3 regions of the Paenibacillus sp. FSL M7-0802 genome follow, and region 2 is predicted to be linked to each of the others. Evidence: riboswitches for the same ligand, from Rfam matches in the RefSeq annotation. Region 2 holds a riboswitch; each other region holds the start of a gene.

Region 1 (10,553 bases), 2.0 Mb from region 2:
TCAAGCTGACCGCAACGTATGTAACAGGTACGGAAGAAGATATCACAAGTAAGGCAGAGTGGAAGTCCAGCAATGAAGATATCGCTTTTGTCAGTGCGGGAGAAGTCACGGGTTATAAAACAGGTGAGGCTACGATCACCGCTTCTTATGGTGGCAAAACAGTTACAGCTACGGTATCCGTAAATGTACCCGGTGATCTGTCTCTGTCCTCCAAAACGGCAACGATTGATATTGATGAGGACTATACTGCAACTTTGACGGCTACTTATGCGGATGGGCGTAAGGAAGATGTAACACAGGATGCAGAATGGGCTTCAAGCGCGGAAGATATTGCTTCTGTGTCCAAAGGAACGATTACGGGTAAATCCGCTGGTAAAGCGGTTATTACAGCGACCTATAATGGCAAAAAACTGACGATTAACGTACAAGTAGGCCTTGTAGACCGTCTGGAAACAGACTCGCGTGTAATTGCGCTTGGTGCTCAGGAAACGAAGCAGCTGAAAGTAACAGGAGTTAAGAGTGGCGGTACAAAAACAGATGTAACCAAGGACGCCACCTGGACAACGAGCAATGTAAAAGTGGTTGAAGTTAGCGAAGGTTTGATCAAAGCGAATGGTAGCGGTAAGGCAACGGTGACTGCTTCATATGGCAAGCAAAACATTACGTTTACGGTAGAAGTGGACGTAGCGCAAAAGATTGAAGCGGATGCAATCGCGTTGTCACTTAAATCCGGAGATCAAAAAACCATCGCGATTGTGGTTAAATCGAGTGATGGTAAAGAAAAGGACGTTACGGCCCAAGCTGAATGGAAAACGTCTAATTATAAGGTAGCCACTGTTAAAAAGGGTCAGGTTACTGCGGTTAGCTACGGTAAAGCTAACATTCAGGCGAAGTTTGGCGGGAAGGTAATCAGCGTACCCGTGGATGTTGATACGCTTAAATATCTGCAAACAGACGAAGTTGCTTTGAATTTGAAGGCAGGACAGCTGGCCAAGGTTACGGCTACAGCCACGTATAAGGATGAGTCGGAGAAGGATGTTTCCAAACCGGCTGTCTGGTCCTCGTCCAGAATTGTTGTTGCGACCGTCAAAGACGGTAACATTAAGGCACAGGGCAAGGGCAAAGCAGTAATTACTGTGAAATATGCAGGTAAAATGACGAAGATACAGGTAACCGTTCAGTAAAAAAGAGAGCAAGCATACGTCCAAGGACGACATGCTTGCTCTTTTTTTTAAGGAGGCTACCGCTTATAAATTATGACTTATCCTTCTTGGTCGGTGTGTTGCGTGTAAGTGATTCAGTCAAACGCTTGCCAGTCGGCGTCTGGGCCAAGCCGCCTTTGGCGGTCTCGCGGTGCTTCGACGGCATCGCACTGCCGACTTCAAGCATCACGTCAATGACTTCGTCAGACGGAATAGCGCTGCGCACACCCGCCAAAGCCATATCCGCTGCGGCAAGCGCAGTCACGGCTCCCAGCCCGTTGCGCACGATGCACGGAATCTCCACGAGTCCGGCGACGGGATCGCAAATCAGGCCGAGCGTGTTCTTAAGAGCGAGGCCCACGGCGTGAACAGCCTGTTCAGGCGTACCACCACGCAGCTCGACCATAGCGCCAGCAGCCATCCCGATAGCTGAACCAATCTCAGCCTGACAGCCTCCCTCCGCGCCAGAAATGAAGGAGTTGTTGGCGATCACGTAGCCAATGGCTCCAGCGGCGAACAGGCCGTTCACCATATGCTCATCATCCCAGCCGAACCGCTCCTGCGCACTGATGAACACACCAGGGATAACCCCACATGAGCCTGCGGTAGGCGTGGCGACAATGCGACCCATGGATGCATTAACCTCCGACACGGAGAGGGCATAAGCCATGGCGAGCGCGGAGGCATCACCGGAGCAGGTTTCCCCTGACCGCAGATACTCGGCTAGGCGCTTGCCGTCACCGCCTGTCAATCCACTGCGGGATACGGTGTCTTGTGTTTGACCGCGATGAACGGCTTCCTTCATGACTTCATAATAATCAGACATTTGGCGAAAGATTTCTTCCTCCGTTGTATTCGTCTCTTGTACCTGCTCTTGAATCATCAAGCGGCCAATTGTGGTGGATTCTTCAGCGCATAAAGCGCTGATTTCATGCAGATGGCTAAACCGCATCGGATTCAGCTCCTTTTTTCAAATTAATCATCTTAATTTCATACATATGAGGTAAAGAACGCAGTTCCGCAATCAGTTCAGCTGGAGCAGAACTGTCCGTTTCAATGGCGGTGAGTGCTTCACCATCCCGGCCTTTGCGATCTACGTGCATATAGGCAATGTTAATGTGGGCCGCGCCCAGCGCTGAAGTTATCGCGCCCAATGTACCGGGCTTATCCGAGTGGAGAAGCACCAGCGTAGGCAGCTCCCCGGTCAGATTGACCCGGAATTCGTTAAGCTGCTGGACATGGATGCTGCCGCCGCCGATGGAGGAGCCCAACAGTGTGCGCTGATCCTCGCCCTTCCACAGCTCGAAACGGACAGTGTTCGGATGAGGCGCGGGGAGTCCGCTGACGGCGAATTCCACGGCCATCCCGGCTTGCTCTGCCCATTGCTCGGCATCCGGAATCCGGTGATCGTCCGTATCGTAATTAAGCAGCCCTGCGATGAGCGCCAGGTCTGTACCGTGTCCTTTATACGTGTCGGCAAAGGAGCCGTACAGCGTCATGCGGGCACGGTCAGGCTGCGTCCCGAGCCAGTGCCGGGCAACGCGTGCAAGCCGCACCGCGCCTGCGGTGTGTGAACTGGAAGGTCCGGTCATGGCCGGACCGATAATAGAAAATACATCTTTGAAACGCATGGTGTGGCCCCCTGTATGTTCTAATACCATACTATATGGTATTTCCGCGTCTTTGCGCGGTTAACGGTTCCTAATGCTGACGCACAATGTGAGCACAAAAAAGGACAGGATAAGGAAGTTTCCCTTATCTCTGTCCTCGTTACCTGAGAGTTTCGTGCGGTGTTCTTACCGCCTTACCCCTTGGGTGGCTTGCGCTCTCTCCAGAGTTGCGTCAGATGACGATACATGGACCTGAGAGATTATCCGTCAGCCGGGTGCTGACGTCTTGCTCCTTCGGTGCCGCCAGAGTGTAGGCTCCCTGGACAGACTCTCCCGTCATCTTCATTCGCGTATACCGTTCTACATGTCTTCCTTAGCGTAATGTATGCCGTGCTCGGTGTCAATCACAGGTTTAATTTTTACATAAACAGGTGCGTTTCCAATAAAAAAGATTAAAATTTACATAATTATGGATGAAACCAGGAAGGAATTAGAAGATTGGCGGCTAATCTGATAAAGGACAAGTATATTTATGGAAATCATAGGAGGGATATTGACGTATGGTAAAAGGCTTGCGATTCACAGGTTCACGCTTAAAAGGGATGTTGCATCTAGCAGCGATCGTATCACTGCTGATTGGGATCTTCGTTCCATTCGGTCAGGTCAAGGCGGAGGGAGCATTGACAGTAGCCGAAGCACTTCAGCGCCAAAGCAGTGGAGGTACGGTGACGGTGGAAGGTTACATCGTCGGACATGCTACCGGATCGAAAACGGCTAACTTTTCTTCCCCGTTCGCGAATGATTTTAACGTACTGATTGCCGATCAGGCAAATGAACGTAATACGTCTAATCTGTTGGATGTACAGCTGACTTCAGCGTACAGAGGGCAATATGGGCTATCAGGCCATCCTGAGCTGATCGGCAGCAAAATTCGTGTGACGGGTACACTCGGCGCCTACAATAATTTTGGTGGAGTGAAAAGCCCAAGCGCTGTTGAACTGGTGAGCGGAAGCGAGCCGGGGGAACCAGGCGAACCTGGCAACCCGGGTCAACCCGGTACTACACTGCCGGATGGAAAAGGCAAAAAGGTGCTGTTCGATAATACGCACGCACAGACCGCTGGTGCAGCAGATTGGGTCATTGAAGGCGCCTTCTCCGACTTTGCCAATGGACTGCGTAATGTAGGCTTTACGGTAGACCAATTGAATCGTCCCATTCCTTTTACTTATGGAGAGCAGGCTATAACATATGATAAGTTGCGCCAATATGATGTGTTCATTATTGGTGAAGCGAATGTTGCCTTTAAGGCATCCGAGCAGGCTGCCCTGCTGCAATACGTGAATAGCGGGGGGAGCGTCTTCTTCATCTCCGATCATTATAATGCGGACCGTAACAAAAACCGTTGGGATTCCTCCGAGGTTATGAATGGTTACCGTCGTGGAGCCTATACTAATCCGGCCAAGGGCATGACTGCAGAAGAAGCTGCATCACCGGCGATGCAAGGATTAACAAGCTCCGATTGGCTGGCGACCAACTTTGGCGTTCGTTTCCGTTACAATGCGCTCGGTGACGTGAATGCTACCGACATTGTAGCCGCAGATCAATCTTTCGGCATTACCAAGGGTGTGCGCTCGATTGCAATGCATGCAGGATCTACGCTGGCTATTATGGATCCTACCAAGGCTAAAGGCATTGCTTATATCCCTTCAGGCACGAAAAAATGGGGTAATGCGGTAGACCAGGGAGTTTATAACGGCGGGGGCCGTGCGGAAGGACCTTATGCTGCTATTTCCAAGGTAGGTCAAGGCAAGGCAGCGTTCATCGGTGATTCTTCCCCTGTAGAAGATGCTACACCGAAATATGTGCGTGAGGAAAACGGACAGTCGAAGAAGACATATGATGGTTTCAAGGAAGTGGATGATTCCACCTTCCTGGTGCAAACGGTCCAATGGCTTGCATGGAAGCAGGACTATTCGAAATTGTCTGATGTGGCAGGTTTGACTCTGGATCAACCCACGAAGCTTCTGCCATTCGAGGAGCCTGCGGCTTCTACGGAACCGCAGGCTGAGCCTTGGTCTGCTCCGGCAGCAGGCTACAAATGGTACGATCCTAGAACGTTCAAGTCTGGCTCCTATGGAGCGGCTTCATAATTATCGCCAGAAGCTCAATGTGAGCTGGTATTAGTTAGTCGTTTGATCCCTGCAGAGGGATCAGGCGACTTTTTTTGTGATGAAAATTAACCTGTGGTTGGTTATTTCATTACATTTTGTGCCAGAAAGGCCGCGCTACTGCTGGATCATTGATTTTTTAAATGATGTTGATAGCATAATCTTAATTGATATATCCATATACTGGTGATAGGATGTATTCAAATTATTCCGACAAAAACGGTATGTAATGTTCATGAGAGGTTTTAAACATCAAACATGGTGAGAATAAGCGGGACAAGACCATGGAGAATGGAGGAAGCGCGCATTGAATACCGGACCCGTGTTGGAAATTAAAGGATTATCCGTATCTTTTCGCATCAAGGATCAATATCACCCCGCAGTCGACCATCTGGATCTGACGGTCAACCCCAATGAAGTGCTGGCTGTAGTCGGAGAATCCGGCTGTGGCAAAAGCGCGCTGGCGCTTTCGATCGCACAACTGCATGACATGGAACGCACGCGTGTAGAGGGAGAGGTCCTTTTTAAAGGCACGGACCTGAACCGTCTTTCTTCAGGGCAAATGAATAAAATCCGCGGAGCGGGCATTGGCATGATCTTTCAGGACCCGCTGACAGCACTCAACCCGTTAATGAGCATTGGTAAGCAGATTGAGGAAAATCTTGATTATCATACGTCACTATCTACGAAGCAAAAAAGGGAACGTGTGCTGGAGCTGCTGGAAAGCGTAGATATACCGAATCCTGTGCGTGTGTATGAGCAGTATCCGCATGAACTGTCAGGAGGGATGCGTCAGCGTGTGATGATCGCGATTGCCATAGCTTGCCGACCTTCTCTTATTATCGCAGATGAACCAACTACTGCGCTCGATGTAACGATCCAATCGCAAATTCTCGACTTGCTCAAACAGCTTCAACAGGAGAGTGGGAGCGGAATTATCTTGATTACGCATGATCTTGGTGTTGTGGCAGAAGTAGCCGACCGCGTGGTGGTCATGTATGCCGGAGAAATCGTGGAGAGCGCTGATGTTTTTGAATTATTCAGGCATCCACAGCATCCGTACACGCGTTCTTTGCTTGCTTCCATGCCGGGATCGCATACCAAGGGGGAATCACTGCATGTCATCGGCGGCATTGTTCCCTCATTACAAGATATTCCCCGCAATAGCTGTCGCTTTGCCCCGCGTATTCCCTGGATTCAGCAGGGAGTGCATGAAGACCATCCCCAACTAAATGAAATTTCCCCTGGACATTGGGTCCGTTGTACATGTTACCAGCATTTTCATTTTGAAGACGAGGCAAAGGGGGAAGCTGCTCATGGCACTACTGGAGTTAAATGATTTGAGGGTCCACTATCCGGTGCGCGGTGGTTTCTTCCAGCGTGTTATCGATCAGGTGAAAGCAGTGGATGGCGTGTCGATCAGCATTGAGGCAGGCCAGACATACGGGCTGGTGGGAGAATCCGGCTGTGGAAAAACGACGACAGGCAGGACGATCATCGGTCTAAATAAGCTGACGAGCGGACGGATTCTTTTTAAGGGAAAGGACCTTGCGGCTCTGAGCCGTAACAACCGTCATCCGCTGCGTAGAGACATTCAGATGATTTTTCAGGACCCCTACTCTTCGCTCAACCCGCGCAAGCGCGTATTGGATGTCATTGCTGAACCGCTGCGAAATTTTGAAAGGCTGAGCAGTGAGGAGGAACGGAGGAAAGTACAGACGTTGCTGGAAAAGGTCGGCTTGAACGCCGATGCAGCCTACAAATATCCGCATGAATTTTCCGGGGGGCAACGGCAACGGATCGGGATCGCGCGTGCGCTGACATTAAACCCCAAGCTGATCATTGCTGATGAGCCGGTGTCGGCACTGGACGTTTCCGTGCAGGCACAGGTGCTGAATTTTATGAAGGATGTGCAACGGGAATTTAATTTGACGTATTTGTTCATCAGTCATGACTTGGGTATTATCCGCCATATGTGCGACCAAATCGGTATTATGTATCGAGGCCGTCTAGTGGAGCAGGGGAGCGAGCAAGACATTTATGAGCGTCCACAGCATCTGTATACCCAGCGCCTCATTGCAACCATTCCCAATATTGATCCTACAAAACGGCTGGAAAATGCCCAAAAAAGGCGAATGCTCTTATCCTCCTACAAAACAGAGCTGCCCAAACATCTAGACGTGAGTGGAAAGCCGTTTGCACTAAAATCAGTAAGTCCATCCCATCAAGTCGCGCTACCATAAGGGGGGTACAGAAATGTGGAAATTTACACTGCGTCGGCTGCTGGTTATGATCCCTCAACTTTTTGCACTGAGCGTGCTTATATTTTTCCTGGCTAAGGCTATGCCGGGGGATGCACTGACAGGACTTATTACTTCGACACCCAATCTGAATCCGGCCGTACTGGAAGAACAGCGACAAAGACTGGGACTGAATGACCCGGTGTGGGTGCAGTATGGGAACTGGCTCGTCCAGCTTGCTCACGGGGATCTGGGCAAATCTTATGTACATAAAATTAGCGTTACCGATCTGATTGGCAGCCGTCTGGGAAACACGTTCTTTCTGGGCGTAGTAATTCTGGTTCTGACGTATCTGATCGCCATTCCGCTCGGCGTACTCAGCGGTCGTTATCAGCATAGTCTGCTGGACAAAACCGTAGTGGGCTATACCTATCTCAGCTTTGCCACACCTCTATTTATACTCGCGTTGTTGCTGCTGTACGTATTCGGATTCAGGCTCGGCTGGTTTCCAACCAGCGGCAGTGTGGATGTAGGCGTGGAGCCGGGGACATGGTCATATTACGTGAACAAGTCGTATCATCTCATTTTACCGGCGGTTACAGGCGCATTGCTCAGTACAACGGCTACGATTCAGTATTTGCGCAATGAGGTCATTGACACACGACTGAAGGATTTTGTGAAAACAGCGCGTTCCAAAGGGGTGCCCGAAGGTAAAATTTATTCCCGCCATATTTTCAAAAACTCTCTATTGCCGATTGCTGCCTTTTTGGGCTATGACCTGACGGGAGTAATTGCAGGTAACATTTTCCTTGAATCTATTTTTGGATACCCGGGGTTGGGCCAACTATTTCTCCAGTCCATCACTCAACGGGATTTTTCAGTCGTGAACGCACTGGTCATGGTCTCCGGCTTCTTGGCGCTATTAGGAACCCTTTTATCTGATGTCATCCTGAGCAAAGTCGATCCCCGCATTCGAATTGAATAGCGAACAAGTCTAGAGAAAGGGAGGGATTATGGTGTCTATACAGGTGGAGGAGGTCTTCACGCCGGAAATCATTCGTAAATCACCATCCAGTTGGTCTGTACTGCGTCGTGAGCTGGTGCGTGACAAAATGGCCTTGGTTTCCATTGGCTTTGTAATTCTGTTCTTGATCTTTATATATGCCTCTGTCCTGTTTGTAAATCAGGATGTAGTCACGACGGTGGATTTGGGCGCAATCCGTGAAGCTCCCGGCTCAGTGCATTGGCTGGGCACAGATCGAGCGGGCAGGGATATTTTTGGCCAGCTGGTCATTGGAGCCCGCAATTCCTTCACGATCGGCTTTACGATTACATTGTTATCTGCCGCTATTGGCTTAACGTTAGGTTTGCTGGCTGGTTTTTATGGGGGGCTGGTCGATAACATCATCATGCGGATCATTGATTTTATTCTGGTACTTCCATTTCTGATGTTGGTCATCGTATTTGTCAGCATTGTACCCAAAAGCGGCATAGGGTCCTTTATTTTTATCATGACCGCCTTTTTATGGATTGGAAAAGCACGTCTGATCCGGGCCAAGGTGTTGTCGGAGCGCGAACTGGATTATGTGCAGGCTTCCAAAACCCTTGGCACACCCAATTGGAAAATCATCTGGTTTGGCGTGCTGCCTAATCTTAGCTCGGTCGTGATCGTCAATCTGACCCTCAGCTTAGCGGGAAATATCGGGATTGAGACGGGGCTTTCTTATCTCGGTTTTGGCTTACCGGAATCTACGCCAAGCTTGGGTACACTGGTGAGTTATGCGAATGACCCGGATGTTTTGCAGAATAGTTGGTGGATGTGGTTGCCTGCCTCACTGCTTATTTTGGTGCTAATGTTGGCGATTAACTTTATTGGCCAGGCGCTCAAACGCGCCACGGATGCCAGACAACGATTGGGTTAACCGAAGTTCAAGGATAAGGACAATGACAAGGAGGGATTTACAATGGTTAAACACTGGAAAAAAGGAATTCTGCCTGTTCTATCTGCAATTTTGGTGCTTTCTCTGGCCGCATGCAGCGGTTCGCCTTCCGCTTCGAATGGAGGGAAATCGTCTGACGGTACAGGCGGCACAGGGTCCGACAGCAAGCAGGTGAATGCCACAGCGCTGGAGAAGGCGATCAAGAACGATAAGGCCCCGATTAAGGGTGGCATCATCAATTATGCACTCGTGTCTGATACCCCTTTTGAAGGTATTCTGAATCCTGTATTTTATGAAGGCAATCCTGATTTTGAAGTCTTCCAGTTTTTCTACCCTTCTATGTTTTCGATTGACTCCAATCTAAATATTGACAATAAAGGAGCGGCGACGATTTCCTTTTCCCCAGACAATAAGGCGGTGACTGTAAAAATTGATCCCAAACTGAACTGGACGGATGGTAATCCCGTAACGGCAGAGGACTATGCTTTTTCCTATGAAGTGATCGGTCATAAAGACTACGAAGGTCCGCGTTATGATAGCTTTATGACCAACATTGTGGGCATGGAGGATTATCACGCGGGTAAGGCCAAAACCATTTCTGGCATCAAGGTGCTGAATGAGAAAGAGGTTACCATTCACTTCAAGGAACCTAATCCTTCGGTGAAATCGGGACTTTGGTCTACACCACTGGAGAAAAAGGTATTTCAGAATATCCCCGTGAAAGATATGGCCGGATCTGATCCTGTCCGTAAAAATCCGATTGGCTATGGACCGTTCAAAATTAAATCAATGGTCACAGGTGAATCTGTGGAATTCGTCAAAAATGAAGATTATTTCCACGGTGAGCCCAAGTTGGATGGCCTTCATCTGAAGGTGGTGAACCCGAATGTCATTACCGAGGCGCTGAAAAGTGGAGAAGTCGATTGGGCCAGCTATCCAACCACCCGTTACAATGAGGCCAGTAATCCGAAAAATGTACAGTTTCTCGGTCAGGAGGAATTATCTTATAGCTATGTGGGCTTTAAGATGGGCAAATTCGATCAGGCCAAGAATCTAAATATCATGGACCCGAACGCCAAGCTGGCGAACAAGTCATTGCGTCAGGCCCTCGGCTATGCGCTGAATAATGAGCAGGTCGGCAAGCAGCTCTATCATGGACTTCGGATTCCAGCAACATCCCTGATTCCGCCTGCCTTTAAGGGATATCATGATATAAATGCAAAGGGCATCGCGTATGACCCGGACAAGGCGAAAAAGCTGCTGGACGAGGCAGGCTATGTGGACACCAATGGAGATGGATACCGTGAGGACCCTAAGGGCAAGGAACTGGTTCTCCATTATGCGGCAATGAGCGGAGATGCGACAGCTGAATCGCTGGCAAAGTTTTATTTGC
Region 2 (10,553 bases):
AGCCTGATCTGACTTTGCCTTCAATGGCCTTGTCGAACTTCTTCAATATCCACGCAGCCAGCGGACCAGCTACCATCGCGCCCAGGAACATCGGGATATCGGCTCCCACTATGACACCCATCGTCATAATGGCACCAATCACACCTCCACGCTGTCCGTGAATCATCGTGCCCCCTGTATAACCGATCAGTAACGGCAACAAATAATTTTTCATCGGGTCAACCAATTGTGCAAAACCTTCATTCGGGAACCATCCGGTCGGAATAAAGAGTGCCGTAATCAGCCCCCACGCAATAAATGCTCCCATATTGGGCATAACCATACCGCTAAGAAAACGGCCAAAACGCTGTACGGCGACACGAGTGCCTCCTTTTGAACTTGGCTTTGCGTCCAATGTACTCATATTCAAATCCTCCTTGTAGGTAAGCATCACTACCTTTTCTTAAAATTCATACTAAATGACAGCGCTATCTTCATCAACGAAATGAAAACGTACTTTCGTCATGAACGTTGATGACAACATTTAAATTTAAATTATCCGGGAAGGTATTATACCTGCATAATTCTTCTTAATATGACCTGTAGCTATAGAAATTAGTCGAAAAACCGTGCTGGATTATGTATGATTCTTATATGGGGACAACCCTCTAAATCAGAATAAAACACGTAATTACGTTTGCAAAAAGACAAAAAAATAGCCGCTACGTCAAATCATAGCGACTATTTTATACAAAAATCGAGCAGACAAATAACCCTCTTACTCCATACTACAATGCTCCATTATTGCTCATCGGAAATCAACTGCTCATACTGATCCGCAGACAGTAGCTTGCCCAAGGCTTCCTCCACATCTTTATCCATCTCTACTTCGATCATCCAACCTTTTTCATAGGGAGATTCATTCACTAGCTCAGGTGTACTTTCCAGCGTTTCATTCACTTTTAGTATGGTTCCCGTCACCGGAGCAAAAAGGTCGGATACTGTCTTCACCGATTCAATCGTACCGATCTCCGCTCCCTGCTCAATCGTTGCTCCCGCCTCAGGTAATTCTACAAAAACAATATCACCCAGTTGATGCTGTGCAAAGTCTGTAATACCAATTCGTACCGTTCCATTCTCTGTCCGCTGAACCCACTCATGTTCGTCTGTATACCAAAGTTGCTGCTTTACTTCACCCATTCTGTTCCCCTCACTTCCATATGAATAAAATCGCTTTTGCTCACTGTACTAGACAGGTTAAGATTATGACAACAAGAACACTCATGTCAATAATACTAACAAAAATACTTCATATCACCTCATATAGCGTACTATATAAAAATATGATAGCTTATAACAAACGCTTACATATCCTTATTTATATATTAAATGTTTTTTCTATTGTTTTTGATGACATTTTTATTGACATTTTGAATGAATTTGCGTATTAATGGGTTATAGCAAATGCTTTGGGAAACACCCCGACAACTGCAAACGCGGATGAACGCGGAGGGAGAGACTGCCAAAAAGATTCGCATAGCTGTTGCCGCTTGTGAGACATAAGTGCACGCGAATCGGATCAAGTTGTTATCTGCAAAGCCAGGTAATATACCGTTGATCCCGAAGGTAGCGCCGAAGGAGTAAACCTGCATTGCAGGTGAATCTCTCAGGCAAAAGGACCTCTGCCGGACGCATCTCTGGAGAGCATTCGCTATTGGAGCGGATCACCCAAGGGGAAACCCGGTACATACCGGGGTAACTTTCTGGTATCAAGGACAGAGCTGAAAAAAAGAGTGTAGACTGCCGTCTATACGTTTTTTTCGGCCTGTCTTTTTTGTTTAGCCGATCACACCGGATAGGAGTGGAATAATGACTAATTTGCGAAAAACACCGCTATATTCGTCCTACGGGACGCAGTCTGGGGTTCGTTGTATTGACTTTGGCGGCTGGGAGCTCCCGGTTCAGTTTAGCGGCATTCAAAAGGAGCATGAGGCCGTCCGGCAACGTGCGGGTTTATTCGATGTATCGCATATGGGCGAATTTTTGGTTGAAGGCAAAGAAGCCGAAGCTTTTCTGCAAAAGGTGACCACGAATGATGTCAGCCAGTTGGAACCAGGTCAGGCACAATATTCACTCCTGTGTTACCCCGATGGAGGGGTAGTAGACGACCTACTTGTTTACTGCAAAGGACCGGAACGCTACATGCTCGTTGTGAACGCATCCAACATCGATAAGGATTGGGATTGGCTAATGCGCCATATGCCTGCATCCGTTCACATGGAGAATGTGTCTGATGCGATAGCATTGCTAGCGTTGCAAGGACCGGAGGCAGCACGTATTGCCGCAGCCGTGGCAGATACGGACATTACGAATCTGGCATCTTTCCGCTTCCATGAGAATGTGCCATTGTTCGGAGCAAAAGCACTGGTCTCACGAACCGGATATACGGGCGAAGACGGTTTTGAATTTTATATACCTGCTGCGGAAGCACCAGCCGTATGGGAGGGTTTGCTTCGTTCCGGTGAGTCGTATGGGCTGATTCCCGCTGGACTTGGTGCTCGGGATACCCTACGCTTTGAGGCACGGTTGCCGCTATATGGTCAGGAGTTATCTGCCACGATTTCACCACTCGAAGCTGGTCTAGGTTTCTTCGTCAAGCTGAATAAAGGAGATTTTATCGGTAGAGAAGCACTGCAACGTCAGAAAGAACAAGGGATTCCTCGCAAATTGATCGGGCTGGAAATGATTGATCGCGGTATCCCACGCGCCCATTACCCGGTATTCGCAGAAGGACAACACATTGGTGAGGTCACAACGGGGACTCAGTCGCCCACCTTGAAGCGTAATCTGGGCCTCGCCTTGGTGGACAGTCGTTTTAGCGCCCTCTCCACACCGTTGGAGGTTGAGATTCGTGGCAAACGCCTGCGTGCCGAGGTGGTGGCAGCACCCTTTTATAAACGCCCGCGCTGATCTTAAACTCTTTTTATTTCTATAAAGCAAATATGTCAGATATGAACTTCTGGGTTTTTCATCTCACACACTTTTTTATTAGCTAATTTACGATCTAAAATCTTGCTTTTCGAAAGGAGTCAGAACCTATGAAGCAGCATCGTTATCTCCCTATGACTGAACAGGATCAAACCGAAATGCTGCGTGTGGTGGGTGTATCATCTATTGATGATTTATTCAGTGACATTCCAGAGGCCATTCGATATCAAGGGGAACTGCCTCTCTCTTCTCGACTCGATGAGAAAGCCTTAACCCGCCACTTGGCCGAGCTGGCCGGACACAACGCCAATACAGACACACATGCCAGCTTCCTTGGCGCAGGAATTTATGATCATCATATTCCGTCCGTCATCCAGCACATCACTTCACGCTCGGAATTCTATACAGCCTACACCCCCTATCAGCCGGAAGTAAGCCAAGGCGAGCTACAAGCCATTTTCGAGTTTCAGTCGTATATTTGCGAATTGACGGGCATGGCTGTAGCTAATGCCAGCATGTACGACGGAGCGACTGCACTGGCGGAAGCGGGCTCACTGTCCGCCGCAGCTACCCGCCGTAAACAGCTTATCGTATCAAGGTCCGTCCATCCGGAGGCACGTCAGGTATTGGCAGCCTATGCACGCGGATTGGATTTGGACATCGTGGAGATCGGCTGTTCGGACGGCGTAACGGATGCTGATGCGCTAGCGGCAGCCGTATCGGAACAGACCGCGGCTGTTTTGGTCCAAAGCCCCAACTTTTTCGGAGCCGTGGAAAACCTGAAGCCGATGGCTGACCTCATCCATGCGCACAAAGGTCTTTTGGTCGTCAGTGCCAATCCACTAGCACTTGGCTTGCTGGAAACACCCGGCAAACAGGGCGCGGATATTGTGGTAGGAGATGCGCAGCCACTTGGCATCTCCTCTTCTCTCGGCGGTCCGACCTGTGGATACTTTGCCGTTTCTCAGGCCCATATGCGCCGTATCCCCGGCCGTATTGTGGGTCAGACCACAGACCGCAACGGTAAACGCGGCTTCGTGCTGACCTTGCAAGCGCGGGAACAGCATATCCGCCGCGAAAAGGCCACCTCTAACATTTGCTCCAACCAAGCGTTGCTAGCTTTATCTGCATCTGTATACTTGTCTGTCATGGGTAGACAGGGGATCAAGGAAGTAGCCGAGCTAAATTTGCATAAAAGCCGTTATGCTTTAGAGCAATTGCTGAGCTTGAAGGGCGTAACTGCCTCGTTTAACGCACCAACCTTTAATGAGTTTGCCCTTAGACTGCCTGAGGGTACGGATATGAGCAAACTCCAGGCCGAGCTGCTAGCTGCTGGATTTATCGCTGGCTACGATTTGGGCCGGGACTATGAGGAACTTGCTGGTCACATGTTGATTGCCGTGACGGAGCAAAGGACCAAAGAAGAGATTGACCAATTTGTACACACCTTGGGGGGATTGCTATGACACACACCGGACAGGATCAGAAACAAGGGCTGTTGAAGGAACACGATCAAGCGCTCATTTTTGAATTGAGCCGTCCGGGTCGCATCGCCTATTCCCTTCCCGAGTGCGACGTTCCCCGTCGCCCGGTGGCAGAGCTTTTGCCAGATTATGCGCTGCGCAGCGAACCTGCGGCATTACCCGAGGTATACGAAGTAGACGTTATTCGGCATTATACTGCCTTGTCCCGGCGCAATTTCGGCGTGGACAACGGATTTTATCCGCTCGGCTCCTGTACGATGAAATACAATCCGAAAGTGAATGAGGATGTCGCCCGATATACAGGCTTCGCCAAAATCCATCCATATCAGCCCGAGGAGAGCATCCAGGGTGCCATGGAGCTGCTGTATACGCTCCAAAATGATTTGGCTGCGTTAACTGGCATGGATGCCGTCACGCTTCAGCCCGCCGCGGGCGCCCATGGCGAATGGACCGGGCTGATGATGATTCGCTCATACCACGAAGCACGTGGTGAGCGACGTACCAAGGTGCTCGTGCCGGATTCCTCGCACGGAACGAACCCCGCCAGCGCAACCGTCGCGGGCTTCGAAACAGTCACCCTTCCCTCCACCCCTGAGGGGCTGGTGGATCTGGATGCGTTACGTCAAGCCGTAGGCAACGACACCGCGGCGCTCATGCTGACCAATCCGAACACGCTTGGGCTGTTCGAGAAGCAAATCACTGACATTGCTGCCATCGTGCATGAAGCGGGTGGTCTGGTTTACTATGACGGGGCAAACTCCAACGCCATCATGGGGATTACCCGTCCCGGAGATATGGGCTTCGATGTAGTGCATCTCAATTTGCACAAAACGATGAGTACCCCGCACGGAGGCGGCGGCCCCGGCGCTGGGCCTGTCGGCGTAAAGCAACGGCTCATCCCTTATTTGCCCAAGCCGCTTGTCGTACGGGATCCGCAGGGGGTGTACCACTGGGACCGGGAACAGGGAGATTCTATTGGACGGGTTAAAGCCTTTTACGGTAACTTCGGTATTCTCGTTCGTGCCTATGCCTATATCCGTAGCTACGGTCCTGACGGCTTAAAGCGTGTATCGGAATGCGCTGTGCTCAATGCCAATTACATGATGCATCGGCTCGCTCCACATTTTGACCTGCCCTACCCTGGACATTGCAAACACGAATTTGTCATGTCAGGGCGAGGCTTGAAAAAATTTGGAGTGCGTACGCTTGATGTAGCCAAACGGCTGCTTGATTTCGGCTACCATCCGCCTACAATTTACTTCCCTCTGAATGTAGAGGAGTGCATCATGATCGAGCCCACGGAGACGGAAAGTAAGGAGACACTTGATGCTTTTGTTGACACTATGATTCATATTGCGCGGGAAGCAGAAGAGAACCCTGAGCTGGTGCTCAATGCACCATATACTACTCCAGTCACACGATTGGACGAAACTACCGCAGCTCGCAAACCTGTACTGAATTGCTCATGCAGTTAAAAACAAATTCTACTTAAAGCATGCAAAAAAGCCGGTATCTATTAGATACCGGCTGCTGTATGTACACAGCAATTTTTTTGTTGGAAAAAGATATAACCTTTGAAATGTAATACCCTTCCTTAACCTTCGATGCTTTGAACCAATTCAACAACCTGTTCTGCTGTTTGCATGTCCAGAGCTTTTGTAGCCAGTTTTTCCATGTCCGCACGGGACAACTTGGAGATTTGACTACGTGCTGGCAGAATGGAAGTTGCGCTCATACTGAACTCATCAAGTCCCAGACCCAGCAGCAACGGAATTGCTGTTGTATCTCCTGCCATTTCGCCACACATACCAACCCAACGTCCTTCACGGTGAGCGGCATCAATAACCATTTTCACCAGACGCAGAATGGATGGATTGTATGGTTGATACAGGTAAGAAACCCGCTCGTTCATGCGATCCGCTGCCATTGTGTATTGAATCAGATCGTTTGTACCGATACTGAAGAAATCCACTTCTTTTGCGAATTGGTCAGCCAATACCGCTGTAGAAGGAATTTCTACCATGATGCCCAGCTGAATTTCTTCAGATACGGATACACCCTCGGTTACCAACTTTTCCTTTTCTTCCAACAAAACAGCTTTAGCTTCACGGAATTCGTTCAGCGTAGCAATCATTGGGAACATGATGCGCAGGTTACCATGCACACTCGCACGCAACAAAGCACGCAATTGAGTGCGGAAAATATCCTGGCGATCCAGACACAGACGAATAGCACGGAATCCAAGGAACGGATTCATTTCTTTTGGCAGGTCCAGATAAGGAAGTTCTTTGTCGCCACCGATATCCAAAGTACGGACTACAACCGGTTTACCTTCCATTCTTTCCAGAACGGTTTTGTACGCCGTATACTGTACTTCTTCGGATGGAAGCTTATCGCGTCCCATGTACAAGAACTCCGTACGGTACAAGCCAACGCCTTCACCACCGTTGTCCAGAACACCAGCTACATCATTAGGCGTACCAATATTGGCTGCCAGTTCGACATGGACACCATCGACAGAAACCGTAGCTTCGCCGCGCAGCTTACGCCACTCTTCGCGTTGCTTGTCGTATGCCACCTGTTTAGCACGGTATTCCGCAACAATCTCTTCGGTAGGGTTCACGAATACGTGACCATCCAAACCATCAACGATAATCAAATCACCGCTTTTAGCTTGAGACAATATATTTTTCGTTCCCACAACTGCAGGAATTTCAAGTGAGCGAGCCATAATAGCCGAATGCGAAGTACGTCCGCCGATGTTCGTTGCAAAACCTTTAACAAATTCACGGTTCAGCTGAGCTGTGTCGGAAGGTGTCAAATCTTCTGCAAGCACAATCGTTTCTTCGGCAATTTCTGCAGGACTAACAAAATGAACACCAAGCAGGTGATTCAGGATCCGCTTGGTTACGTCACGCATGTCCGATGCGCGTTCTTGCAAATAGGCACTTTTCATGTTTTCAAACATGGAAATGAACTGTGTAGCTACTTCATTCAAAGCATAGTCAGCATTAAGCTGCTCGTCTCTGATTTTAGCTTTAACCGGATCGATCAATTCAGGATCATTCAGGATGAGCAGGTGAGATGCAAAAATTTCTGCTTTTTTCTCTCCCAGCTCCTGAAGCGTTTTCTCCTTAATCGATTCCAATTCGGTTTGAGATTGTGCCAAAGCCGCATCCAATCTCGCGATTTCAGCTTCAACATCACCAACCGCGCGTCTCTCTACAGCGTAATTCGGATGCTCCAAGATAAACGCCCGGGCAATGGCTATGCCTGCCGAAGCGGCAATCCCGGAAATTTTAAGCATGAACTTCGCCCAGCCCTTCGTTAACGATTACATTTTCAAGAGCTTTCAGTGCTTCGGCAGCTTCAGCGCCTTCGCAGATAATGTTAATAGTATCGCCTTGTTCCAGACCCAGGGACAATACACCCAGAATGGATTTCAAAGTTACTTTTTTACCGTTAGCTTCGGCAAAAGATTCAGCACCGCTGAATTTGTTAGCTGTATTTACCAGCGCAGTTGCAGGACGTGCATGGATACCGTCTTCATCCGTAATTCTAAAAGTTGTTTGCATAATTTGTTCCTCCCACTTTCCTAAAGATAATATTTGTTTACACGCAGTATACCAGATCATTGATCAGACGGCCTAAGCCGCCTAATCAACTAATCCGAAACACATAGAGTTTATTTTATCGTAATTATACCATCTTCGCCAGCCTTCAATACTCCAGTTTTGTTTAAAGTTACCGAAGAACCTTCTGGAAGGTTAGTAAAAATGACAGGTGAGATGATGGATTTAGCGTTTGCCTTCACGTATTCCAGGTCTACTTTCATAATAGGCTGGCCAGCTGACACAAGATCGCCTTCGTTCACCAAAACGTCAAATCCTTGGCCTTTAAGCTTCACAGTATTCACCCCGATATGAACAAGCACTTCTTTACCGCCATCGGATTGAATACCAATCGCATGCTTGCTTGGGAATACATTGAATACTTTACCATAAACAGGGGACACAATCGTTCCATCATTTGGCACGACCGCAAAACCGTCACCTGTCATACGTTCTGCAAATACCGGATCGGGAACCGTCGAGATATCAACCAATTCGCCGTTAACAGGCATTACAATATCTTCTACAATAATGGTTTGTTGTTCTTCTCCAGCTTCCTTCTCCTCTTGTGGAGCAGGTTGCGCCGGAGCTGGTGCAGGTGTACGTCCAGCCATGATATCAGCCATTTGAGATTTAATGGTGTCGGAACGTGTACCGAAAATTGCCTGTACGTTGTTACCGACTTCAAGGACACCCGATGCGCCAAGTTGTTTCAGACGAGCTTTGTCAACGTTCGATTTCTCATTAACCTCGATCCGAAGACGTGTGATACAAGCATCCAGATGCTTGATATTCGATGAACCACCGAAAGCTGCCAAAATGTTGTGCGGGAGCTCATCACTACTACCGACTGCTGCGCCATCCACATTATCTGTAGCTTCTTCACGTCCTGGTGTTTTCAAGTTGAACTTCCGTATGATGAACCGGAATCCGAAGTAGTAAATAACTGCCAAAATCAGACCGACGATAATTACATACCACCAAGGCGTACGGGTTGGAATAATCCCGAAAATCAGGAAGTCAATAAATCCGCCTGAGAAGGTCATACCGATTTTGACATGTAAAATTTGCATGGTCATAAATGACAGACCTGCGAATATACAGTGTACTGCAAACAGCAGTGGAGCTACGAACAGGAAGGAAAATTCCAGTGGCTCCGTAATACCTGTCAAGAACGAAGTCAATGCTGCTGAACCCATAATACCTGCTACATATTTTTTGTGTTCTGGTCTTGCTTCATGGTACATTGCAAGCGCTGCTGCCGGCAAACCGAACATCATGAATGGGAATTTACCCACTTGGAACGTACTTGCTGTCAACGCCACTCCGTCGCGAAGCTGGCTGAAGAAGATCTGCTGGTCACCGTGAACGGTTTGACCTGCCTTGTTAACATATTCACCAAACTCAAACCAGAACGGTGAATACCAGATGTGATGCAAACCAAATGGAATCAGCGCGCGTTCGATAACACCGAACAGGAACGCCGACAAAGTCGGGTTGGAATACACCATAAAGTGAGATACTGCGTTAAGTCCTTGTTGAACTGGAGGCCAGATCAGAACCAGTGCAAGTCCGACAATCAGTGAGGATACCGCCGTTGCAATTGGAACGAAACGCTTACCCGCGAAAAAGCCCAGATACGATGGAAGCTCAATTTTGAAAAAGCGGTTGTACATGGCCGCGGCCAGTATACCGATGATTATCCCGCCGAACACCCCGGTTTGAAGCGTTGGAATCCCCAACACGTTTGCATAACCCGGTATTTTTTGAGCAATCAGACCAGGTGTGACACCCACGGCTGTACCCAGAGTAATGTTCATAACGAGGTAACCGATGATGGCAGCCAAACCTGCTACACCCTCACCGCCCGCCAGACCGACGGCTACGCCGACTGCGAACAACAGTGCCAGATTATCAAAAACGATTTGTCCGGCATTCATCATGATCGTCGCTACCGATTGAACCCAGCCCGCATTTAATGCCGGAATGTACTGGAGAAAATCAGGATTGACCAGCATGTTACCGATACCCAATAAAAGCCCCGCAGCTGGCAAAATCGCTACAGGAAGCATTAATGCTTTACCGACACGCTGTAAAACGCCGAAAAGCTTTTTAAACATACCTTCCACATCCTTCTCTGAAATTTAGAACAGAGGCAAAACAACAAAAAAGGCATGAGCCGATTTAAGTATGTTTGAAAACAACCTTGGGATATAGCTTGCCCCAGTAGGCTGTAAACAATCATAACTTAAAACAACTCATGCCTGATCGAATCAGTAACACGTTTAATGTTCAGTTGTTGTCTTCCTCATTGCAAAATTGATTATAGCACCCCGCTAAATGCGAGGCAATACTTTTTTATTCCGGTTTTATCACTTTTGTTGCTCCCCCTGCTCTTTGCGTTGGGACAACCGCTGCAGATGCATTGTCAAATAACTAACCTCAGCTGGATACACAGATTTACGGAGTCTTTTTTCCATAATTTTCGTGA
Region 3 (10,553 bases), 170 kb from region 2:
GCTCCATTTGGCGTCCAATCAGCTGAGGGGAAAGCATGAAAAAAGCATTTTGTGCTTGAGCCATGATGGGATTTTGAATCGTTGTAATCCCCATCGTATGCGCCAGCTCCGTGTTATCGAATCCGACAATCGCCAGATCTTCCGGTACGTTCAGCCGTTGTCTGCGTGCTTCGCAGAGAATGCCCACTGCTACATAATCGTTAGCACATAAAATAGCCTCTGGGAATTCTTCCCGACGCTGTAACAAATCCCGTACGACCTGTTCGCCATCACGGATATTATAAATAGAAGAGTGATTCCAGTGTTGCAACACTGGCAGATTGTGCTCACTCATGATCTGTTCGTAGGCTCGTTGTCTGCTATGGGTATTGATGCTGCTCGGACGACCAAAAGCATTGGCTATACGAGTATAGCCTTTTTGTATCAAATGTTTTAGCGCTAACATATATCCTTCATACTGATCCATAGCGACGGAGCGAATATCGGTATGCTCCATTCGTTGCCACGAAACGATCGGGCCATATTTGCAATAGGTACTCAAAAAATCAGTGTCATTCACGCAGGAAATGATGACCAGCGCATCGACTCTTTTTCTTTTTAAATCCTCAAAGGCTTGAAGCTCTTTCTTTTTGTCTTCTCCCGAAGTATAAATAATGGTTTGGAATTCATACTGGCCGGCTACTTCCACAAAGCTGTCCAGAAAAGCGAGAACAATTTCATTAATAGTTGAAGTAATGATACCGATCTGAAGCGTCTGACCCTTGGATAGAGAAATGGCATTCCGATTAGGAACATAATCCAATTCCTGCATGATTTTCAAAATCTTAGTTCTTGTTTCGTGACTGACATGGGGTGACTGATTTAATACTCTGGATACCGTAGCTTTGGAAAAGCCCGCCAGTTTTGCAATTTGATCAAGATTCGACATGATGCTTCTCCTCACATAAGAAAAAAATACTTGACATGAAACGCGTTACAACGATTAGGATGCTTATGAAGGCATTACGTCTATTTTAAAGCATCTGTCAATCCTTTTCAAAGGAAGAACGGTTACCGTTAGGTATTGATTCACATTTGCAGCACTTGATGGGATTACTTGACCAAAGTAAAAATCTTAAATACGGAAAGAGGTTTTTATACCATGACGAAGACGCTAAAAGGATTTCCGAAAAACTTCTTGTGGGGCGGGGCAACCGCAGCCAACCAATTGGAAGGTGCTTTTGACGTAGATGGAAAAGGATTGTCCAGTGCGGACATGGTTGCCTATGTACCCAAAGCAGAGCGCAAGAACGATCATGCTATGGAGATTTCGTCCGAGCGACTCGAAGACATTTTGGCAGGCAAAGTCAATGCCCGTTTTCCAAAACGTGAAGGTGTGGACTTCTTCCACCACTACAAAGAAGATATTGCATTGTTCGCGGAAATGGGCTTTAAGGTATTTCGTATGTCCATCAACTGGTCGCGGATTTTCCCAAATGGCTATGATGCCGAGCCGAATGAAGCGGGACTGCAATTCTACGACAATGTATTTGATGAGCTGCGCAAATATGGTATTGAACCGCTGGTAACATTGTCACATTATGAGACACCGCTGGGTTTGACTCAGAAGTATAATGGCTGGCTGGGTCGTGAAGTTATACAGCACTACGTAAATTATGCCGAAACTGTGTTCACGCGTTATAAGGATAAAGTAAAATACTGGCTGACCTTTAATGAAATCAATGTAATGACCATGAGTCCGTTTACTGGTGGCGGGGTGGTCATTGACCGCGTAGAAAACAAGCAGCAAGCGATATACCAAGCACTGCATCATCAATTTGTAGCTAGTGCACTGGCGACAAAACGAGGACATGAGATCATCCCGGGCTCTCAAATCGGCTGTATGCTGGCTCGTTTGGAAAGCTACCCACATACGTGTAACCCAGAGGATATACTGAAAGCCCAGCATGAAAATCAGATGAACCTGTTCTTTACGGATGTGCATGCCCGTGGGGAATATTCCAACTACATGAATCGTTATTTTGAAGAAAATAATGTTGTTATACACACAGAACCAGGCGATGCCGAAATTTTAAAAAATAACACGGTCGATTATATCTCATTCAGCTACTACATGACCTTGACCGTATCTGCAGGTCCAGAAGGCGAGAAAGCAGCAGGAAACCTGATTGGCGGCGTGAAAAATCCATATTTACAGTCCTCTGACTGGGGATGGCAGATCGATCCGATCGGCCTGCGTGTTACGCTGAACACGTTTTATGACCGCTACCAAAAGCCGCTGTTCATCGTGGAAAATGGTTTGGGTGCGTATGATAAGGTGGAAGAAGACGGTTCTGTGCATGACACATATCGTATTGATTACTTGCGTCAGCATATTGTTCAGATGAAGGAAGCGATTGCCGACGGTGTTGATCTGATTGGTTACACCAGCTGGGGTCCTATCGACCTTGTGAGCATGTCTACTTCCGAAATGTCCAAGCGCTACGGATTTATTTACGTCGATCTGGATGATGACGGTAACGGAACGCTCAAACGCTCCAAAAAGGACTCATTTAACTGGTATAAAAATGTGATAGCAACCAATGGTGAAGAATTGTAATTCCAAATTTTCTCGGGCGGGTATAGCAGAGGACATCCTAAGGATGCAATCTGCTGTACCCGCTTTTTTGATAGACATAATAATAATATTTATTTCAGAGGGCTTCACAAACTTTTCACTTGTAATAAGCTGAAAGTTTTCTGTATAATAAATAAAAATTTCATATGTCTGGTTGATGTTTGCGGGAGATGGAACGAAAGTTCCGACCGAAGGGGCAAAACTCTCAGGTGCTTAGGCTGATTACAGCAACAAGCGGGGACCGTAAACGGACAGAACTCTGGAGAGACCCTTAATTGGGCGCCGAAGGTGCACCGCAGAGAACATCTGCTTAAACTCTCAGGCAAAAGGACAGAGACGCGAATAACCTGTGACAGGGAATGCCCTAGGCTTTTTTATAAGCTATTAGAGGCAGAAACCTGCGCAAGATGGTTGTATTTTTTCGTGCCTTTAACCTCTCCAGGAGTCGAATCAGCGGATTTGACTCTTTTTTGTTTTCTAATATGCTGGAGGAGCGGGTTGAAATGAATTTGGTACATGTGTTAGAAGCGATTAGCAGTTGGATATGGGGGGCGCCTCTCATCATTCTTGTCATGGGAACGGGGTTGTGGCTGACCATACGTTTGAAGATGCTGCAGGTATTCCGCCTGCCCCTGGCGATCAAGCTGATCGGTAAGGCCCCGAATGAAGGTAGCGGGGATGTAAGTAGTTTTGCGGCTTTGAGTACAGCGTTGGCGGCTACAGTTGGCACAGGAAGTATTGTCGGCGTAGCGACAGCCATTAAGCTGGGCGGGCCGGGTGCCTTGTTCTGGATGGTCGTTGCAGCCTTTTTTGGGATGGCGACGAAATATGCGGAAGGTGTACTTGCGGTAAAATACCGGGTGAAGGATCGGAATGGGCAATTTTCCGGCGGCCCGATGTATTATATTGAGAAAGGTCTGGGACGCCGTTTTAAACCGCTGGCGATGCTGTTTGCTTTTTCGGGCATGCTGGTAGCGTTGTTCGGGATTGGAACGTTTCCGCAGGTCAAAGCGATTGTATCTTCGACCGAAAACAGTTTTGGCGTTCCGCCCATTGTAACGGCACTGATTATTGCTATCCTTACAGGACTTGTTACTATTGGAGGACTCAAAAGCATTGCCAAGGTATCGACGAAGGTCGTTCCTTTTAAAACAGGCTTGTACGTACTGATCTGTCTCATCGTACTGATTCGGTTTGCTGACCAACTACCTGCCGCAATTGCGCTGGTGCTCCATTCGGCATTTTCAACTACATCTGCAACGGGCGGATTTGCCGGAGCTACGATTATGCTGGCGATGCGAAGTGGGGTAGCCAGAGGTATTTTTGCCAATGAGGCCGGATTGGGAAGCGCACCGATTGCAGCCGCAGCTGCCAAAACCAAATGGCCTGCGGAGCAAGGGCTAATTTCCATGACAGGCGTGTTTATTGATACGATGGTTATTTGTGTGATGACCGGGTTGACGCTACTGGTTAGTGGTGTGTGGAGCGGGCCTACCGATGCGGGCCTGATGACTCAGCAAGCATTTTCCAGCGCATTCCCGCTGGGGGCAGAACTGCTCACAATCATTCTGATTATGTTCGCGTTCACCACCATGCTCGGCTGGAACTATTACGGGGAACGCTGTGTTGAATATTTGCTTGGGGTCAAGTGGATTAAGCCATACCGCTATCTGTTCATCCTATTGGTTGCCGGGGGCGCGTTCATTAAACTGGATGCGATTTGGCTGCTGGCAGATATCTTTAACGCAATGATGGCTTTCCCGAACCTGATTGCCCTGCTCGGCTTATCAGGAATTGTAGTCGCAGAAACCCGAACTTATATGGATTCTCTGAATTCTAGTAAGAAAAAGGGCATTCTTGCAGGTGCCAGTGTAGGGGCAGCTATCCAAGTAGAAGAAAAAGGACAAACGGTTAATTCATAAATTCCAAAAGGGAGTGCCCTCAGTCATCACAGGCTTGAGGACACTCCCTTTTGAATGTTATAACGATGCGTGCAAAATAGCTGAAATATCTTCTTGATTCAGCTTTTTATAATTACCGAAGCCTCCGTATTCCATTTCACGGGCTGCAATGTTTGCGACATTTTCCAATTGCTCATCATTAATATTGTAATCGGCCAGGGTGGAAGGGGCACCGAGACTTGTCCAGAATGCACTCAGGCGATCAATCCCCTCCAAAGCAATTTCCTTATCCGTTTTACCAGTGGTATCTAAATCAAACATGCTGAGCATCAGCCGCTTCATGCGTGCAGCATCCTGATCCACCGTATGTCTCATCCAGTTGGGGAAGAGGATCGCCAGACCGCCAGCATGAGGAATATCATATACAGCGGATAATGCATGTTCAATCGTATGCGAAGCCCAGTCCCCGAAGTAGCCCATTTGTAGTGTTCCGTTAAGGGCAATCGTTCCGGCATATAAAATCGTTTCACGATGCTCGTAGTTGTGCAAATCTTCCAGCAGCTTAGGTGCAGTTTCGATCACGGTTTGCAGCACGGAAAAGCACATACGATCTTGCAACGGTGTATTTTTAACATTGTGAAAATATTGTTCAAACACATGGCTCATCATATCCACCATGCCATATACCGTCTGATCACGTGGCACAGAGAAGGTGTTTTTTGGGTCCAGAATCGAGAATTTCGGATGCGTCACCGCGCTGCCCCATACGTATTTTTCGTTCGTTTCCCAGTTGGTGATAACAGAATCCGGATTCATTTCTGAACCGGTGGCGGCGAGTGTGAGGATGGTGCCGAATGGCAGAGCCTCGGTCGGCATGTGCTTTTTGTTGATAATATCCCACACATCGCCGTCATATTCAGCCCCTGCTGCGATGGCTTTGGTGCAATCAATAACGCTTCCACCGCCTACAGCAAGTAAGAAGTCGATTTTTTCATTTCGGCAAATGTCGATACCCTTCTTAACGGTGGACAAGCGCGGATTCGGTTCTACGCCGGACAATTCATGAATGTTCAGATGTAGCGGTTCTAACGCGTTTAATACCTGGTCATATAGACCATTTCGTTTGACACTTCCGCCTCCATATACCAGCAAAATGTTTTTGCCGTAATTCAGCAGTTCCTGCTGGAGTTCTTCAATTTGATTGTCTCCAAAAATTAATTTGGTGGGGTTATAATATGTGAATTTGTTCATCTGGTAAGTTTCCCTCAGTTCATAGTTCATAGTTCATGTTCAAATCGTAAATCGCTTAACCTGATTGCCTGTTGGATACCTAACTTCATCATGTAAGCTATTTGAAATGACGATTAGCTATTATACATGAAATGAATAAGGGAATTCAAGTAAATCTAATCTTTGACCGCTCCGGCGGCAAGATCGGAAATAAACTGGCGGCTAATGAAAAGAAATAAAATAATAAGTGGCAGTACAGCCAGCAGGGTGCCCGCAATGACCATCGCATAATCCGTATTGTAAATCCCGTTCAATTGTGACAGTGCAATCTGGAGCGTGAATTTACGTTCATCCGTTAAGACGATTAGCGGCCATAAATAATCATTCCAGGCTCCTATAAAGGTAAATGCGCCGAGAAAAGCGAACGCAGGACGTAGAATAGGCAGTGCTACATTCAAGTACAGTCGAAAAAAGCTGCATCCGTCCATCCGGCCCGCATCCAGCAGTTCCTTTGGAATGGATTCTTCCGCATATTGACGAATCCAGAAAATGCCGAAGGCATTTACCATCCCCGGGATGATAAGCGCTTTGAACGTACCTACCCATCCAAAGGAGGCCATCATGACAAAGGAGGGGACAAGCGAAAGTTGTGAAGGGACCATCATCGTAGCTAGCAGAACGATAAATAGCACTTTTTTGCCCGGAAAATCAAACTTGGCGAATGCAAAACCTGCTAGTGAATCGAAAAACAGAACCAATAGGGTAACAGAACCGGCTACAAAAAGGGTATTAAAAAAGGCTCCGGCAAAATTAATCTGTTGTAATACTCTCGTTATGTTATCCAAGAAGTGGCTGCCAAACCACAATTGTGGTGGAAAACGATAGATGTCTGAGGTTGTACGGGTTGCCATGACGATCAGCCAGTAAAATGGAAACATCGACAGAATGATTCCCACCAACAATCCGGCATATAAAACAAAGGATTTTGCGCGTGTCTGCATCATGTTGTGAAGCTCCTTCCCATCGTTATTTTTTACCTTGAACGAGTTTCCAGTTTATGATGGAGAATAGAGCAATGATGAGGAACATGCCCCATCCGACGGCTGCACCATATCCAAAATAGTTGTTAATGAACGACTCGCGATACAGGTATAAAACGATGGTCATGCCACTTGCCCCGGAACCGCCGTCATTACCGACCAGGACCTGTGGCTCGGTGAAGAGCTGCATACCGCCGATGGTGGACGTAATCACCGTAAACAGAATGACTGGGCGTAGCATGGGGATAGTGATGCGGAAAAAAGCTTGCGCTCCGGTTGCCCCGTCTATTTTGGCGGCCTCATACAGCACATGCGGAATACTCTGGAGTCCAGCCAGATAGATGATTGAGTTATAGCCCATCCATCTCCATACGACCATAGAAGAAATGGCGATTTGGATACCCCAGGGCACATTCAGCCATTGAACCATGGGTAGCCCCATGAGTTGCAGAAGGTAGTTAAGAAATCCAAAATTGTTGGCAAATAAGGCACCGAATATGATGGCAACAGCTACAATAGACGTCACATTTGGCAGGAAGAATCCGACTCGCCATAAGGTACGCATTTTCACAAAAGGGGCATAAAGCAGAAAGGCAATAATCAGTGCGAAGAATAGCATCGGAATCGTTGCATACACCCAGATCACAAAGGTGTTGCCTACAGCCTGCCAAAATTCATGATCTGTTACAAGGTAGCGAAAGTTGCCCCAGCCGTTGTAGGTCATGTCTCCGATCCCGTCCCATTTGTGAAACGCTAGATATAATGAAAAACCAATCGGAAACAGTCCAAAGATGCCAAACAGTAGATAAAACGGCGAGATCGCAGCATAAACGGCACGGTGCTTCCAGATTTCTCTCAGCATAATGTCCACACGCCTTTTTTGAATTTTGTTTTTACCGCTGTAATTCCCGTTCGATTCGATCCATTGTTTCCGTCCATAATGCATCGGAATTGGCATCCTGCTTGGCGACATTAGCAAGACGACGGGTCACAATGCCGTGGATGACAGGATAGCGCTCGCCGAAATAGCTGCTTTTCACATTACGTGCGGAGGTGGCAAAGATGAGTCCGGTGGCCTGACCACCAAAGAAAGGCTCGGGTGTCCCCATGATAGGATCGTTATAGACGCCGGGAGTGGACGGGAACAGTCCGATTTTGTGGTAGGCTTCCAGCTGGTGTTCCGGGTTTTGCAGCCAGGTCAGCACTTCAAAGGCTTCTTTGGGATGTTTGCTGGATTTGAGGATAGAAATGAAAGAACCACCCAGGTTGCCGTCTCCTCCAGGAGCACGGGCGACTCTCCATTTACCCGCTGTATCCGGCGCGGCCTCTGTGAGAACTTGCTTCATCCAGATAGCCCCTACAAAAGAGGCGATTTTGCCGTTATTGACTGAAGCGTTCCATTCGGGAGTCCAGCCATCCGCATTGGCGAGCAGATGCTTCTTGTGGAAATCGACAGCGGTTTTCCAGCCCAGACGGATGTCAGGAGATTGATTGCCGATATAGCTGCCATCTGGCTTGAAGTAAAGGTTTGTATGCTGAGCGAGTACCTGATTGTAAACGTTTACAATATTGTCAGCCAAAAATGAACGGCTTCCGAATTTCTGGCGAAGTTGTTCTCCGGCCGCCATGTAATCATCCCATGTGCGAATGGAGGCACTAACCTTTTCAGGATCACTAGGCAAGCCTGCTTGTTCAAACAGATCACTTCGGTAGAAGAGGGCGGTAGGTCCTGTATCCATGGGAAATGCGATCATTTTACCATCAGGAGTGATCCCCTGATTCCATTTCCATTCCAAATATTGATCCTTTAAGCGGTCTGCTCCGAGTTCCCTTAAGTCATAAAAACGATCCGCACTGGGGAACAGCTCCACCATCCAATCGTTCAGAGCTACGATGTCTGGTTCACCGGAACGAGCTGCGAGCGTTGTCTTCAGTTTGGCTTTGAAGTCACCGCCTATTTTTTGAGTTTTTAATTCAATGTTGGGAAATTGTTTTTCCGCCTGGGCGAGTAGTTCATCGTCAATGGAACGGTTCCAGTACCACAATGTAAGCGTTATCTTTTTTCCGTTTGACAAATTAGTTTCAGATGATTGACTTTCAGAGAACGAGGGTCCACTACAAGCACTGAACATCGTGAGAAAAGCAAGACATAATACCAGCCATTGTACTGTTTTCACATCATTTCCCTCCTTGCTGTCTGAGATAATCTGCCTGCTAAACAAGTTGTAAATGGTTTAGCTCCATCATATGAAGCTGTTACCCATTTATGTGCATTGACTTAACCAAAAACAAAAAAATTGAAACAAAGCATGTATAGAAATTAAATACTCTAAAGATATTGATCTTACTAATCCGAAGAATGATAAAACAATAAGGCAGATATTATGTCAAAAGGTATCTAAATCGTCAATGCTGAGCAATATCTTGGAAAAATCTAATGATGAATTCGAAGAACGATTTCTCTATATCGGTGTGCAGTTCCCCAGTAGGAAAGGACAGATAGATTGTTCGCGTACATCGAGGCTCCCTGATTTGAAGCAGCTTAATGTCTTCGGTTACGACGTTCCTCCACAGGATAGAAGGAATAAAGGAGATGCCAAGTCCTGTTTGAATCAACCCTCTTACCGTAGCCGGATCATCACTTTCAAAGACGATGTTGGGTTCAAAAGGGATGTGAGTAAAAAAGAGGTCCGTTGTTTTCCTAAGCGAATTACCAGGTGTAAGGCTGATAAACTTCTCATGCTCTAGATCTTTCAGGAATACGGTGTCCTGAACGCTCAGAGGGTGAGATTTTGGTACGCCAAGCAAAATTTCCTCCTCCAGCAGGATCGCATGCTCGTTGTCCGCCAACTCTTCGGACGTAATCGCAAAATCGTACGCCGGTCCTTTCTTCATCTTCGCAGGGTGCTGGGTCAGGTTGAATCTAATTTGAGGATAGAGATCGCGAAACTTGCCGACAAGGTTGGGCAATAGCATAGAGCCGACAGCGACGTATAACGTGATGACCTCTACCTTTTCGTTCTTCATTTCTTTGACTTCGGATACGCCTTGCTCTAGCGCTGATAGCGACTGGTTCACTCTTTTCAGGAACTTCTTGCCATATTCATTCAGCACGATATGTTTTCCTTCGCGGTCAAATAGCTGCACACCCAATTCCGTCTCCAGGTTTCTAATCATTTTACTTAAGGCAGGCTGTGAGATAAACAACTCGTTCGCGGCACGTGTGACATGCTCATACTTCGAGGTCACTTGAAAATACTTAAGCTGCAAATAATCCATAGTGAAAAATCTCCTTTATAACCACTAGGTTATCGATCATATGTGAATATATATATTTTACAGGTATTTACTCACTTCTTACAATTAACAATGTAAAGAAAATGAATCCGCTAAAGGTGGTGAGATTCTGAACATCGTTTTTACATTTCCCGGCCAGGGGTCACAGGTTCCTGGAATGCTCCAAGATGTACCCGAGTATGTGAAAAAGGCAACAAGTATCATCGGAACTGAACTGCGTGATGATGAGGAGGCTATGGGCTCAACGGTCTGGATTCAGATGGCACTCTTCGTTAAGGAGACGGCAATAGCCTACCGGTTGATCGAGCAGGGTATCCGGCCCCAATTCGTGGCAGGGCATTCCATTGGTGCATTTCCTGCGGCGGTCATCGCGGGAGTTCTCTCGTTCGAGGATGCGCTTCGGATCGTATGGCTCCGTGCCCGGTTGATGGAAGAAACCTTTCCTGAAGGCTATGGAATGGGTGTGAT

Evidence for each region. Region 2 has a riboswitch for glycine ahead of gcvT (glycine cleavage system aminomethyltransferase GcvT). Riboswitches for the same ligand answer to the same signal wherever they lie in the genome.
Region 1: linked by a shared signal. The riboswitch ahead of sdaAB (L-serine ammonia-lyase, iron-sulfur-dependent subunit beta) and the one ahead of gcvT (glycine cleavage system aminomethyltransferase GcvT) in region 2 are both predicted to bind glycine.
Region 3: linked by a shared signal. The riboswitch ahead of MHB54_RS19415 (alanine/glycine:cation symporter family protein) and the one ahead of gcvT (glycine cleavage system aminomethyltransferase GcvT) in region 2 are both predicted to bind glycine.

What each region holds. Positions count from the first base shown of each region.
Region 1 covers NZ_JBBOSD010000001.1:2,325,222-2,335,774, reverse strand. The annotation lists gene MHB54_RS10910 (Ig-like domain-containing protein) at 1-1,184, shown strand, start outside; gene sdaAA (L-serine ammonia-lyase, iron-sulfur-dependent, subunit alpha) at 1,255-2,154, opposite strand; gene sdaAB (L-serine ammonia-lyase, iron-sulfur-dependent subunit beta) at 2,144-2,833, opposite strand; glycine riboswitch at 3,043-3,158, opposite strand; gene MHB54_RS10895 (DUF6359 domain-containing protein) at 3,373-4,962, shown strand; gene MHB54_RS10890 (ABC transporter ATP-binding protein) at 5,288-6,319, shown strand; gene MHB54_RS10885 (ABC transporter ATP-binding protein) at 6,297-7,223, shown strand; gene opp4B (oligopeptide ABC transporter permease) at 7,237-8,205, shown strand; gene MHB54_RS10875 (ABC transporter permease) at 8,234-9,142, shown strand; gene opp4A (oligopeptide ABC transporter substrate-binding protein) at 9,185-10,553, shown strand, end outside.
Region 2 covers NZ_JBBOSD010000001.1:4,374,703-4,385,255, reverse strand. The annotation lists gene MHB54_RS20210 (PTS mannitol transporter subunit IICB) at 1-403, opposite strand, end outside; gene gcvH (glycine cleavage system protein GcvH) at 781-1,179, opposite strand; glycine riboswitch at 1,573-1,671, shown strand; gene gcvT (glycine cleavage system aminomethyltransferase GcvT) at 1,849-2,949, shown strand; gene gcvPA (aminomethyl-transferring glycine dehydrogenase subunit GcvPA) at 3,078-4,433, shown strand; gene gcvPB (aminomethyl-transferring glycine dehydrogenase subunit GcvPB) at 4,430-5,926, shown strand; gene ptsP (phosphoenolpyruvate--protein phosphotransferase) at 6,046-7,758, opposite strand; gene MHB54_RS20180 (HPr family phosphocarrier protein) at 7,751-8,026, opposite strand; gene ptsG (glucose-specific PTS transporter subunit IIBC) at 8,137-10,182, opposite strand; gene glcT (glucose PTS transporter transcription antiterminator GlcT) at 10,435-10,553, opposite strand, start outside.
Region 3 covers NZ_JBBOSD010000001.1:4,207,424-4,217,976, forward strand. The annotation lists gene MHB54_RS19405 (LacI family DNA-binding transcriptional regulator) at 1-928, opposite strand, end outside; gene MHB54_RS19410 (glycoside hydrolase family 1 protein) at 1,142-2,599, shown strand; glycine riboswitch at 2,772-2,848, shown strand; glycine riboswitch at 2,867-2,961, shown strand; gene MHB54_RS19415 (alanine/glycine:cation symporter family protein) at 3,121-4,539, shown strand; gene MHB54_RS19420 (iron-containing alcohol dehydrogenase) at 4,597-5,769, opposite strand; gene MHB54_RS19425 (carbohydrate ABC transporter permease) at 5,925-6,752, opposite strand; gene MHB54_RS19430 (carbohydrate ABC transporter permease) at 6,775-7,650, opposite strand; gene MHB54_RS19435 (ABC transporter substrate-binding protein) at 7,682-8,965, opposite strand; gene MHB54_RS19440 (LysR family transcriptional regulator) at 9,195-10,067, opposite strand; gene MHB54_RS19445 (ACP S-malonyltransferase) at 10,243-10,553, shown strand, end outside.